2 regions of the Streptomyces sp. cg35 genome follow, and region 1 is predicted to be linked to the other one. Evidence: riboswitches for the same ligand, from Rfam matches in the RefSeq annotation. Region 1 holds a riboswitch; the other holds the start of a gene.
The links. Region 1 has a riboswitch for cyclic di-AMP ahead of ACQUQD_RS21655 (M23 family metallopeptidase). Riboswitches for the same ligand answer to the same signal wherever they lie in the genome.
Positions count from the first base shown of each region.

Region 1 (5,240 bases):
CGGGAGCTGCTCGACGCGCTGTGGGAGCGGCGCGGCTACGCGCGGGCCGCGCTCGCGTACGGCTCCCGGATCGCGGCCCCGATGTGGCGGCCGCCGGTGTACGCGGGCCCGCCGATGGCGCCGGGCCCCGCGTACCACCCGTACAGCGCGTACCCCCCGTACCACTCGTACCGCTCCTGACGGGCCGGGGCCGTCAGGCGGACGCGTTCGTGAGGCGGGTGAGGTCCGCGTCCGTCAGTTCCAGGTCCGCGACCGCGAGCAGCGCCGGGAGCTGCTCGACCGTGCGGGCGGACGCGATCGGCGCCGTCACGGTGGGCTGCGCGGCGAGCCAGGCCAGGGCGACCGTGGCGATCTCGGCTTCGTGGGCCTGCGCGATCTCGTCGAGGACGGTCAGCACCTTGCGGCCGCGCTCGCTCTCCAGGTGCTTGCCCGCGCCCGCGGCCCGCGCGCTGTCGACGGTGACCCCCGGGCGGTACTTGCCGGTCAGGAAGCCGGCGGCGAGCCCCCAGTACGGGACGACGCCGAGCCCGGCACGGGAGGCGATGTCCTGCCGCTCGCCCTCGTACGTGTCGCGCGAGACCAGGTTGTAGTGCGGCTGGAGGGCGACGTAGCGGGCCAGTCCCTCGCGGTCGGAGAGGTCGAGGGACTCCTGCAGGCGGGCGGGCGAGATGTTCGAGGCGGCGATGTTGCGCACCTTGCCCGCCTTCACCAGCTCGTCGAGCGCGCCGATGATCTCCTCGACCGGGATGGTCTCGTCGTCGTCGAAGTGCGTGTAGTACAGGTCGATGTGATCGGTGCCCAGGCGCTTCAGCGAGGCGTCGGCGGCGGCCTTGATGTTGTCGCCGCGCAGGCCCTTGAAGTCGGGGTGGCGGGCGACCTTGGTGGCGATGACGACGTCGTCGCGGTTGCCGCGGGCCTTGACCCACTTGCCGATGATCGTCTCGGACTCGCCGCCGTGGTTCCCCTCGGCCCAGGACGAGTACGAGTCCGCGGTGTCGATGAAGTTGCCGCCCCCGGCGGTGTAGGCGTCGAGGACCGCGAAGGAGGTGGCCTCGTCGGCTGTCCAGCCGAACACGTTCCCCCCGAGGGAGAGCGGGAAGACCTCGAGGTCGGAGGAGCCGAGCTTGCGCAGAGCAGGGGAAGAAGTCATGCCCTGCTTCAACGCCTTTGCGGAAGACGGTATTCCATGGGCATGCGAAACCGGCAGCCCTGACGTCGGGGGGTTGCCGCCAGGACCGCCGGAACTCGGAGGAGACACGCCTCGGAGGGAGGCATGACTCAGGGAGAGGCCCGCCTCGGAGAAGAGACGGGGCTCAGAGGGAGGGGACGCGGCTCAGGGAGTGAGGCCCTTGTCGCGCAGCCACGCCGCCGGGTCGACGCCGGTGGCGTCCCCGCCGGGGTGGACCTCCAGGTGGAGGTGGGCACCGGTGACATTGCCGGTGGCGCCCACGCGGCCGATGACGTCGCCGGTGCTGACCTTCTGGCCGACGCTGACGTTCATCGACGACTGGTGGCAGAACCACAGCTCGGTGCCGTCGTCGAGGGTGAGGACCGTGCGGTAGCCGTACGCGCCCGCCCAGCCGGCCTCGGTGACGGTGCCGCCGTGGATGGCGTAGATCGGCGTACCGGTGGAGGCCGCGAAGTCGAGGCCCGTGTGGTAGCCGGAGGACCACATGGATCCGGGCTGCCCGAAGGTGCCGGTGAGGGTGTACGAGGCGACCGGGAGCTTGTAGCTCTTGGCCAGCTTGGCGAGGCGCTCGGCCTCGGCCTTCGCCTTGGCCTCCGCCTCCGCCTTCTTCTTCTCGGCGGCTTCCTTCTTCTCGGCCGCGGCCTGCTTCTCGGCGGCCTCCTGGGCGGCCTGCTTGGCAGCGGCCTCCTCGGCCGCGGCCTGCGCCGCGGTGTCGGCCGCGTTCTGCTGCGTCTCGGCCTGCTGCATGATGCGGGCCCGCAGTGCCTCGCCCGCGTCCGACTGCCCGTTGCCCACCGTGGTGAGCGGGGCGGCCGAGGCGGCACCGGACGAGGAGTCGGAGTCGTCGGATATGAGCGCGCCCACTCCGGGCAGCGACTTGGCCGCGGGCAGCGAGTCCTTGACCGCCGACAGGTCGGGCATGGAGATCTGGACGGCGGGCTTGCCGCCCTGCGCGGTGGCGATGCCGCCCGCGCCGACGGCGGCGATCACGCCGACACCGAGGACGGTGGAGCTGCGCGCGAGTCCGCCGCGCTGACGGGCCACGCGGTGCCTGCCGCGGACGGGACGGACGGATTCCTCGGTGGGATTCCACTCCTCCCAGGTCTCCTGCTCGACGCCGAACTCGCCGGGGGCGGAGTCGGCGGAGAATCCGGAGAACTCGGGGGCAGGCCGGTTCGACGCCACGGGGGCGCTCTCCTTTCCTTCCTTCTCGCCTACCGGGTTAGCTGACGGGTTCGGAGCAGGAAGGTCTCCTACGAGCACGGCCCGACGCCCGAAAAGCGACGGAACGATGCCTGATTCACCCCAAGTTGGTGGTTCCCCGGCTCCCTTGCGGGATTAAGCGTGTGCGCACGGAGCCGTCGCTTGTGACGGCTGGGACGACCGCGCTGCGTTATCGAACGTTAATAGACAGCCGACAGTATTTCCAAGCCGTTCCCACTGATCGTTCACGTCTTTGGCCTGGACTTAACGGGGCACGACCGGGCGGAATCGGGCGAGTTGACCGACGATTTTGACGCACGGGAAACATGCCTTTTCCTGACGGTGCGTCAATTGTTATGCGCAGGGGGGTCGCTCGATCACCGCTCGTGACAATGATCAAGGGCGGTGCACGGCGAGCAGCGCCATGTCGTCCTTGGTGCCGCCTCCGGTGTGCCGGCGTACTTCTTCGGCCAGTGCCGCGAGGAGTTCCTCGGGGCCGGGGAAGATGCGCCCGGAGAGCCGGTCCGCGGGGTCGTAGAAGGCGCCCTTCGTGTCCCGCGCCTCGGAGAGCCCGTCGGTGTACAGCAGCAGCGTCGCCGCGGCCGGGAACTCCGCCTCGGTGGCCCGGTCCGGCCAGGCACCGAGCTCGCCGAGGCCCAGCGGCAGCGCCGCCTCCTCGGGCCTGACCACCCGGACCGTGCCGTCGCCGAGCAGCACGATCGGCTCGGGGTGACCGCGGTTGAGGACGCGCAGGAGGTCGCCGCCGTGCGGGATCTCGGCGAGCACGGCGGTGGTGAAGCCCTCGAAGTCGTCGATGCCGCGACGCCGGGTGCCCTCCCGGGCCAGCGCCCGCTCCAGGCGCTGGGCGACCGCCTCCAGGCTGCCCTCCTGCTCGGCGGCCTCCCGGAAGGCGCCGATGACGACGGCCACCGCGGCGACCGCGCCCATGCCCTTGCCCCGCACGTCCCCGACGACGAGCCGCACCCCGTGCGGTGTGTCCTGCACCGCGTACAGGTCGCCGCCGATGAACGCGCCGGCCTGCGCCGCCTCGTACCGCGCCGCGATGGCCAGGCCGCCGATCCGCCCGGCCGGTTCCGGCAGCACCGCGAACTGGGCCGCCTCGGCGATCTGCCGCGCCGAGGCCAGCTGTTCGTCGCTGCGGCGCACGATCCGGTTGATGAAGCAGGCCAGCAGGCACACGGTGGCCACGGTCACCATCTCGGTGACGATCGGGGAGCCGAACTCCCGCGTGTATCTGACGTGCACGGCGGCTATGGCGCCGATCGAGCCGACCCCGGCCAGGATCGTCCCGGACAGCGAGAAGAACGGGGCGGCGACCAGAGGCGCCGCGCTGAACAAAGGAGCCCCGGAGAACCCGGACGGGGTGCAGTACTCGTAGACCGCGCCGCCGATGATCAGCAGCGCCGGCAGCAGCCGCAGGAAGACGTGGGTGACGCTGGCGTCCGCCACCTGTCTGTGCCGCCCTCCGCGCTGCCCCACCAGTTGTCTCCTGCCGCGTCCGCGCCCCGGTTTCCGGCGTCTCACCAAGGGTTCCCGGGGAGGGGGCGCGGGGCGACCAGTACGGGTCCGTCCGGGTGAGGCGTCCCGGGAGCCCGCGGGGTGCGGCGCCGCGAGAGCCCCGCACCCGATCTCGGCTCACGGGGCCCCTACGGCGCGAGGGCCCCCGCCTTCACCTCCGCCAGCCGCCCACCCCGCCCGAGCCGGTGCAGCGCCACGGCCCCGACCGCCCCGACAGCGGCCAGCGCCCACCACACCCCGGCCGGGGAGCGCGCGATCAGCGCCCCGGTGCCGAGGTTCCCCACGGTGATCCCGATCCCGCACACCGTGTTGTAGAGCCCGTAGTGCGTGGCGACCCAGCGCCCCCGCGCCAGCGACACCACCGTGTCCATCTCGAAGGGGTAGAGCACGGCCGTCGCCGCCGCGAGCCCCGCCGCGCACAGCAGCAGCCCGGCCACCCCGGTCAGGCCCGCGCCGCCCGCCGCGGGCACCAGGAACGAGGCGCCCATCAGCCCGAGCCCGGCGACCAGGCACTGCTCACGGCTCCACGTGCGCCGGCACCAGTCGGTGATCCGCAGCTGCCCGGCCAGCGCCACGAGCCCCGACACCACGAACAGGGCGCCGGTCGCGACCTGCCCGGCCCGGCCCCCGCCGAGCAGCCGCTCCACGGCGAGCGGCAGGGCCAGATAGACCTGGAACGACAGCACGTACGACCCGGTCATCGCGAGCGAGAACAGCCAGAAGGAACGGTTGCCGAGCACCGTCCGCCACTGGCCCCCCTCGTCACCGGAGCCCGCCGCCGCCCGCCGCCGCACGGGCAGCCGCAGCGCCTGCACGACCGAGAGCACCGCGAACAGCACCGCCGACACCGCGCACGTCAGCCGGAAGTCGACGCCGGTCAGGGCGAGCCCGACGAGCGGCCCGAGCAGGATGCCCGCCTGGTAGTAGACGTTGAACAGCGCGAACGCCTCCACGCGGCGCTCCTCACCGGCCTCGGCGGCGACGTACGCCCGCACCGCCGGATTGAACAGCGCGCCGGCGAGTCCGGTCGCGACCGACGCCGCGATCAGGACCGGCAGGGTGTCCGCGAAGGCGAGCGCGCCGAAGCCGACCGTCCGCAGCGCGCACCCGGCGATGATCATCGGCTTGAAGCCGAGCCGGTCCGCGAGCGCGCCCCCGGCCAGGAACATGCCCTGCTGCGACAGGTTCCGCACCCCGAGCACGAGCCCGACCGCCCAGGCGGCGAGCGACAGTTCCCCCGACAGATGCGCGGCCAGGTACGGCATCAGCATGTAGAAGCCGAGGTTGATGGTGAACTGGTTGACGTACA
Region 1 covers NZ_CP191268.1:4,758,639-4,763,878, reverse strand. Annotated here, with positions in the region: gene ACQUQD_RS21665 (PrsW family intramembrane metalloprotease) at 1-180, shown strand, start outside; gene ACQUQD_RS21660 (aldo/keto reductase) at 194-1,150, opposite strand; gene ACQUQD_RS21655 (M23 family metallopeptidase) at 1,334-2,374, opposite strand; cyclic di-AMP (ydaO/yuaA leader) riboswitch at 2,386-2,544, opposite strand; gene ACQUQD_RS21650 (PP2C family protein-serine/threonine phosphatase) at 2,789-3,892, opposite strand; gene ACQUQD_RS21645 (MFS transporter) at 4,060-5,240, opposite strand, start outside.

Region 2 (5,240 bases), 1.0 Mb from region 1:
ACTCTTCACCTGGGAGTTCGCGAGCGACCCGTACCCCGCCTACGCCTGGCTGCGCGAGCACGCCCCCGTGCACCGCACCACCCTGCCCAGCGGCGTCGAGGCCTGGCTGGTCACCCGGTACGCGGATGCCCGGCAGGCCCTCGCCGACCAGCGGCTCAGCAAGAACCCGGACCATCACGACGGGTCGTCGCACGCCAAGGGCAAGACCGGCATCCCGGGCGAGCGCAAGGCCGATCTGATGACGCACCTGCTCAACATCGACCCGCCGGACCACACCCGGCTGCGCCGCCTCGTCTCGAAGGCGTTCACCCCGCGTACGGTGGCCGAATTCGCGCCCCGGGTGCAGGAGTTGACCGACGACCTGATCGACCGGTTCGCGGCGAAGGGCGAGGCGGACCTGATCCACGACTTCGCCTTCCCGCTCCCCATCTACGCCATCTGCGACCTGCTGGGCGTTCCGCGCGAGGACCAGGACGACTTCCGGGACTGGGCGGGCATGATGATCCGGCACGGGGGAGGGCCGCGCGGCGGCGTCGCCCGTTCCGTGAAGAAGATGCGCGGCTATCTCGCCGAGCTGATCCACCGCAAGCGCCACGACCCCGGCGACGATCTGATCTCCGGCCTGATCCGCGCCTCCGACCACGGCGAGCACCTCACCGAGAACGAGGCCGCGGCGATGGCCTTCATCCTGCTCTTCGCCGGCTTCGAGACGACGGTCAACCTCATCGGGAACGGCACGTACGCCCTGCTCACCCACCCCGAGCAGCGCGCGCGGCTGCAGCGGGCGCTGGCCGAGGGCGACACCGGGCTGCTGGCGACCGGCGTCGAGGAACTGCTGCGCTTCGACGGCCCGGTCGAGCTGGCGACCTGGCGGTTCGCGACCGAACCCCTCACCATCGGCGGCCAGGACATCGCCACCGGGGACCCGGTCCTCGTCGTGCTCGCCGCCGCCGACCGCGACCCGGCGCGCTTCGCCGCACCCGACACCCTCGACCTCGCGCGCCGCGACAACCAGCACCTCGGCTACGGCCACGGCATCCACTACTGCCTCGGCGCCCCCCTCGCGCGCCTGGAGGGACAGACCGCGCTCGCCACCTTGCTGACGCGCCTTCCGGACCTGCGACTTGCCCAGGATCCGGCCGATCTGCGGTGGCGCGGCGGTCTCATCATGCGTGGACTGCGCACGCTGCCGGTGGAGTTCACGCCCCACCAGAACTGACGAGCCGTCACATCTGTGACTTTCACGTGATCTGCGCTGCATCGACTTGTGACAAGCGTTCGAGTCCCGCTACGTTCACCAGTCATCGCGACATGTGCACATCCTGCACTCCCGCATCACCCGTCGCGTGCAGCAGCATCAGCCTCGCGAAAGGGAACCGCATGCTCTCCGGGAACGGTCGTCACCGTCGCCCCCGTCAGGCACCCGCTCTCGTTGTCGCCGCCGGTGTCACCGGCAGCGCCATCGCGATCCCGCTGCTCGCCGCGACCAACGCGAGCGCCGCCTCCACCAGCACGTGGGACAAGCTCGCCGAGTGCGAGTCCGGCGGCCAGTGGAGCCTGGACGCGGGCAACGGGTACTACGGCGGACTGCAGTTCTCGCAGGAGATGTGGGAGCAGTACGGCGGTCTCGACTACGCCGCGCGCGCCGACGAGGCCAGCAGATCCCAGCAGATAGCCGTCGCCGAGAAAGCGCTCGACGACCGCGGGCCGAGCGCCTGGCCGAGCTGCTCGATCGTGGCCGGTCTCACCAAGAGCGACGACTCGGCCGATGTCGACCCGGGCGCGAGCGCCTCCCCGTCGGACGACTCCTCGGACGGCTCCTCGGACTCCGCCGACGACTCCGCCACGGATTCGGGAGACAAGAATCACGACGGGTCCGGCACATCGGACACCCCGTCAGCCGACGCGACGGGCGATACCTCCGGTAACACGTCGAGCGACGACCCGAGCGACACGGCAAGCGACAAGTCGGACAAGTCGGGGCAGTCCGCCGACGATTCCGGCACCGACCCCAGCGCCGACGCCTCCGGCTCGGCGGCCGATCAGGAGCCCTCGGACGCGGCCACCCCGTCCGCCCCGGCCTCGGACGACGCCTCCGCCGGCGGCCGTCACCGCGGCGACCGCGCCACGGACGACACCTCCGACTCCCGTACGGGAGAAGGCCGTCACGCCTCCCGCGAGGAGCGGCGCGACGAAGGGACGTACACGGTCCGCTCCGGCGACAACCTGTGGGACATCGCCGACGCCCATGACGTCGACGGCGGGTGGGATGCGCTCTACGACCTGAACAAGAAGACGGTCGGCTCCGACCCCGACCTCATCCTTCCTGGTCAGAGTCTGGATCTTGGCCTCGAATCGGGCGAAAAGTAGCGGGAGTTCAGGGCTGGTTGGGGCGCGTATGTCCACTTTTGCGCGAGTGAGACATGAGTCTCAAAGACCCTGATCGTCTTTGAAATCGGGCGGATCCACTGCTTAACGTCGTCACCGCTCGCCACTGCGGGCCCCGACGGACGTCACGCCGAATCCTGCCAACGTCCGTACGGGAACAGTCGACGCGTCAGCGCCGTAGGCAGGAGCGGGGGACCCAGGTAAGTGCCGTTCAGGGAGACCGAGACGGCTTGGGGTTAAGCCGCGCACAAGGATGCGCGGCCGGGCACTCACTGGCCCGAACCCGACAGCTCACCTCGTAGGCGTCGGTGAGGGGATCTCTCCATGCTGCTTTCCAGCAAGGGCAAGCACCGCCGCCCGTCCAAGGCCGTCCGTGTCGCCACGCTCGCCGGCGTCGCCGGTGCCGCTGTCGCCGTCCCGCTGATGGGCGCCACCTCCGCCTCCGCCGCCTCCACCTCCGAGTGGGACCAGGTCGCGCAGTGCGAGTCCGGTGGCAACTGGTCCATCAACACGGGCAACGGCTACTACGGCGGCCTCCAGTTCTCGTCCTCGACCTGGGCCGCGTACGGCGGCACCGCCTACGCCTCCTCCGCCGACCAGGCCTCCAAGGCCCAGCAGATATCGGTCGCCGAGAAGGTCCTCGCCGCGCAGGGCAAGGGTGCCTGGCCGAGCTGTGGTGTGGGCCTGTCCGGCGCCTCCACCTCGAACTCCGCCCCGGCTCCCGAGCAGCCGAAGCAGCAGCAGGCTCAGCCGCAGCAGCGCTCCGAGTCCTCCACGACCACCCGCTCCGAGCAGCGCCAGGCGCCGCAGCAGCAGGAGTCGAAGAAGACCGTCACGACCCCGACCGGCAAGAAGGTCAAGAAGGGCGACGGCGAGTACAAGGTGAAGCACGGCGACACCCTCAGCAAGATCGCCGAGGCGCACGGCACCACCTGGCAGAAGGTGTTCAAGCTCAACAAGGACATCGTCACCGACGCCGACCTGATCTACCCGGGTCAGCAGCTGCACCTGAAGTAAGCCGCACGTATAGAGGGGAGCCTCGGCATCGGCGGACGCCGAGCTCTTTCGACCCGTCCCCATGTAACGGGCCGCTCGCATCGGCGCCCCATCCCGGCATCCGGGGTGGGGCGCCTTGCTGTCCGCCGACTGCGGCACCGTCGCGGCTGCCCGCGACCCGCACCCGGCGCTCGGCCCGGACACGGCGGACGGGATTCCGTCACCCGCACGCCACCACCCCGTTTTGTTCCAGTTGGGAACATTTCGCTAACGGCGTTGTCCACGAGACGGGCGGTCGGCTGGCCGATGCCCCGGAGCCGGTTAGGCTCATGGGTGCGGGAATGCGTTACCGAGGCAGCCCGCCCAGTTGCGTCACATCCCAGAAGGAGATGCTCGTGCCGTCCATCGACGTCGTCGTAGCCCGGGAAATCCTGGACTCCCGAGGCAACCCCACGGTCGAGGTCGAGGTCGGCCTCGACGACGGCAGCACGGGTCGTGCTGCCGTTCCGTCCGGTGCCTCCACCGGTGCCTTCGAGGCCATCGAACTCCGTGACGGTGACCCCAACCGTTACCAGGGCAAGGGTGTCGAGAAGGCCGTCCTCGCCGTCATCGAGCAGATCGGCCCGGAGCTCGTCGGCTACGACGCCACCGAGCAGCGCCTGATCGACCAGGCGATGTTCGACCTGGACGCCACGGACAACAAGGGCTCCCTCGGCGCCAACGCCATCCTCGGCGTCTCGCTCGCCGTGGCCCACGCCGCCTCCGAGGCCAGCGACCTGCCGCTCTTCCGCTACCTCGGCGGTCCGAACGCGCACCTGCTGCCCGTCCCGATGATGAACATCCTGAACGGTGGGTCGCACGCCGACTCCAACGTCGACATCCAGGAGTTCATGATCGCCCCGATCGGCGCGGAGTCCTTCTCCGAGGCGCTGCGCTGGGGCACCGAGGTCTACCACACCCTCAAGAAGGTCCTGAAGGCCAAGGGCCTGTCCACCGGCCTCGGCGACGAGGGCGGCTTCGCCCCGAACCTGGAGTCGAACCGCGCCGCCCTCGACCTCATCCTCGAGGCCATCAAGGAGGCCGGCTACATCCCCGGCCAGCAGGTCGCGCTCGCGCTGGACGTCGCCGCCTCCGAGTTCTACAAGGACGGCAAGTACCAGTTCGAGGGCAAGGAGCGCTCGGCGGCCGAGATGACCGAGTACTACGAGGAGCTCGTCTCCGCGTACCCGCTCGTCTCCATCGAGGACCCGCTGTACGAGGACGACTGGGCCGGCTGGAACGTCATCACCGAGAAGCTGGGCGACAAGGTCCAGCTCGTCGGCGACGACCTCTTCGTCACCAACCCGGAGCGCCTGGCCCGCGGCATCGAGGAGAACTCGGCGAACGCCCTCCTCGTCAAGGTCAACCAGATCGGCTCGCTGACCGAGACCCTGGACGCCGTCGAGCTGGCCCAGCGCAACGGCTTCAAGTGCATGATGTCGCACCGCTCCGGCGAGACCGAGGACGTCACCATCGCCGACCTGGCCGTCGCCACCAACTGCGGCCAGATCAAGACCGGCGCCCCGGCCCGCTCCGAGCGTGTCGCCAAGTACAACCAGCTCCTTCGCATCGAGGAGATCCTGGACGACGCGGCGGTCTACGCCGGTCGCAGCGCATTTCCCCGCTTCAAGGGCTGACCGGCCCCGACGCCTGCTGAGGCAGTAGTTCCGTACGTCCCCGCACTCGGTCCCGTACCGTGTGCGGGGACGTACGCACGTAGACGGGTGCCGCCAGGTGCCGCAGGCAGACGGGGAGGCCCAGAGGCGATGCCGGGAAAGCTCCGAAGCAGGGGCCGCGACGACGCCGCCCGCTTCTCC
Region 2 covers NZ_CP191268.1:3,749,516-3,754,755, reverse strand. Annotated here, with positions in the region: gene ACQUQD_RS17015 (cytochrome P450 family protein) at 1-1,219, shown strand, start outside; gene ACQUQD_RS17010 (transglycosylase family protein) at 1,381-2,370, shown strand; cyclic di-AMP (ydaO/yuaA leader) riboswitch at 2,552-2,708, shown strand; gene ACQUQD_RS17005 (transglycosylase family protein) at 2,713-3,405, shown strand; gene eno (phosphopyruvate hydratase) at 3,774-5,060, shown strand; gene ACQUQD_RS16995 (FtsB family cell division protein) at 5,190-5,240, shown strand, end outside.
Region 2: linked by a shared signal. The riboswitch ahead of ACQUQD_RS17005 (transglycosylase family protein) and the one ahead of ACQUQD_RS21655 (M23 family metallopeptidase) in region 1 are both predicted to bind cyclic di-AMP.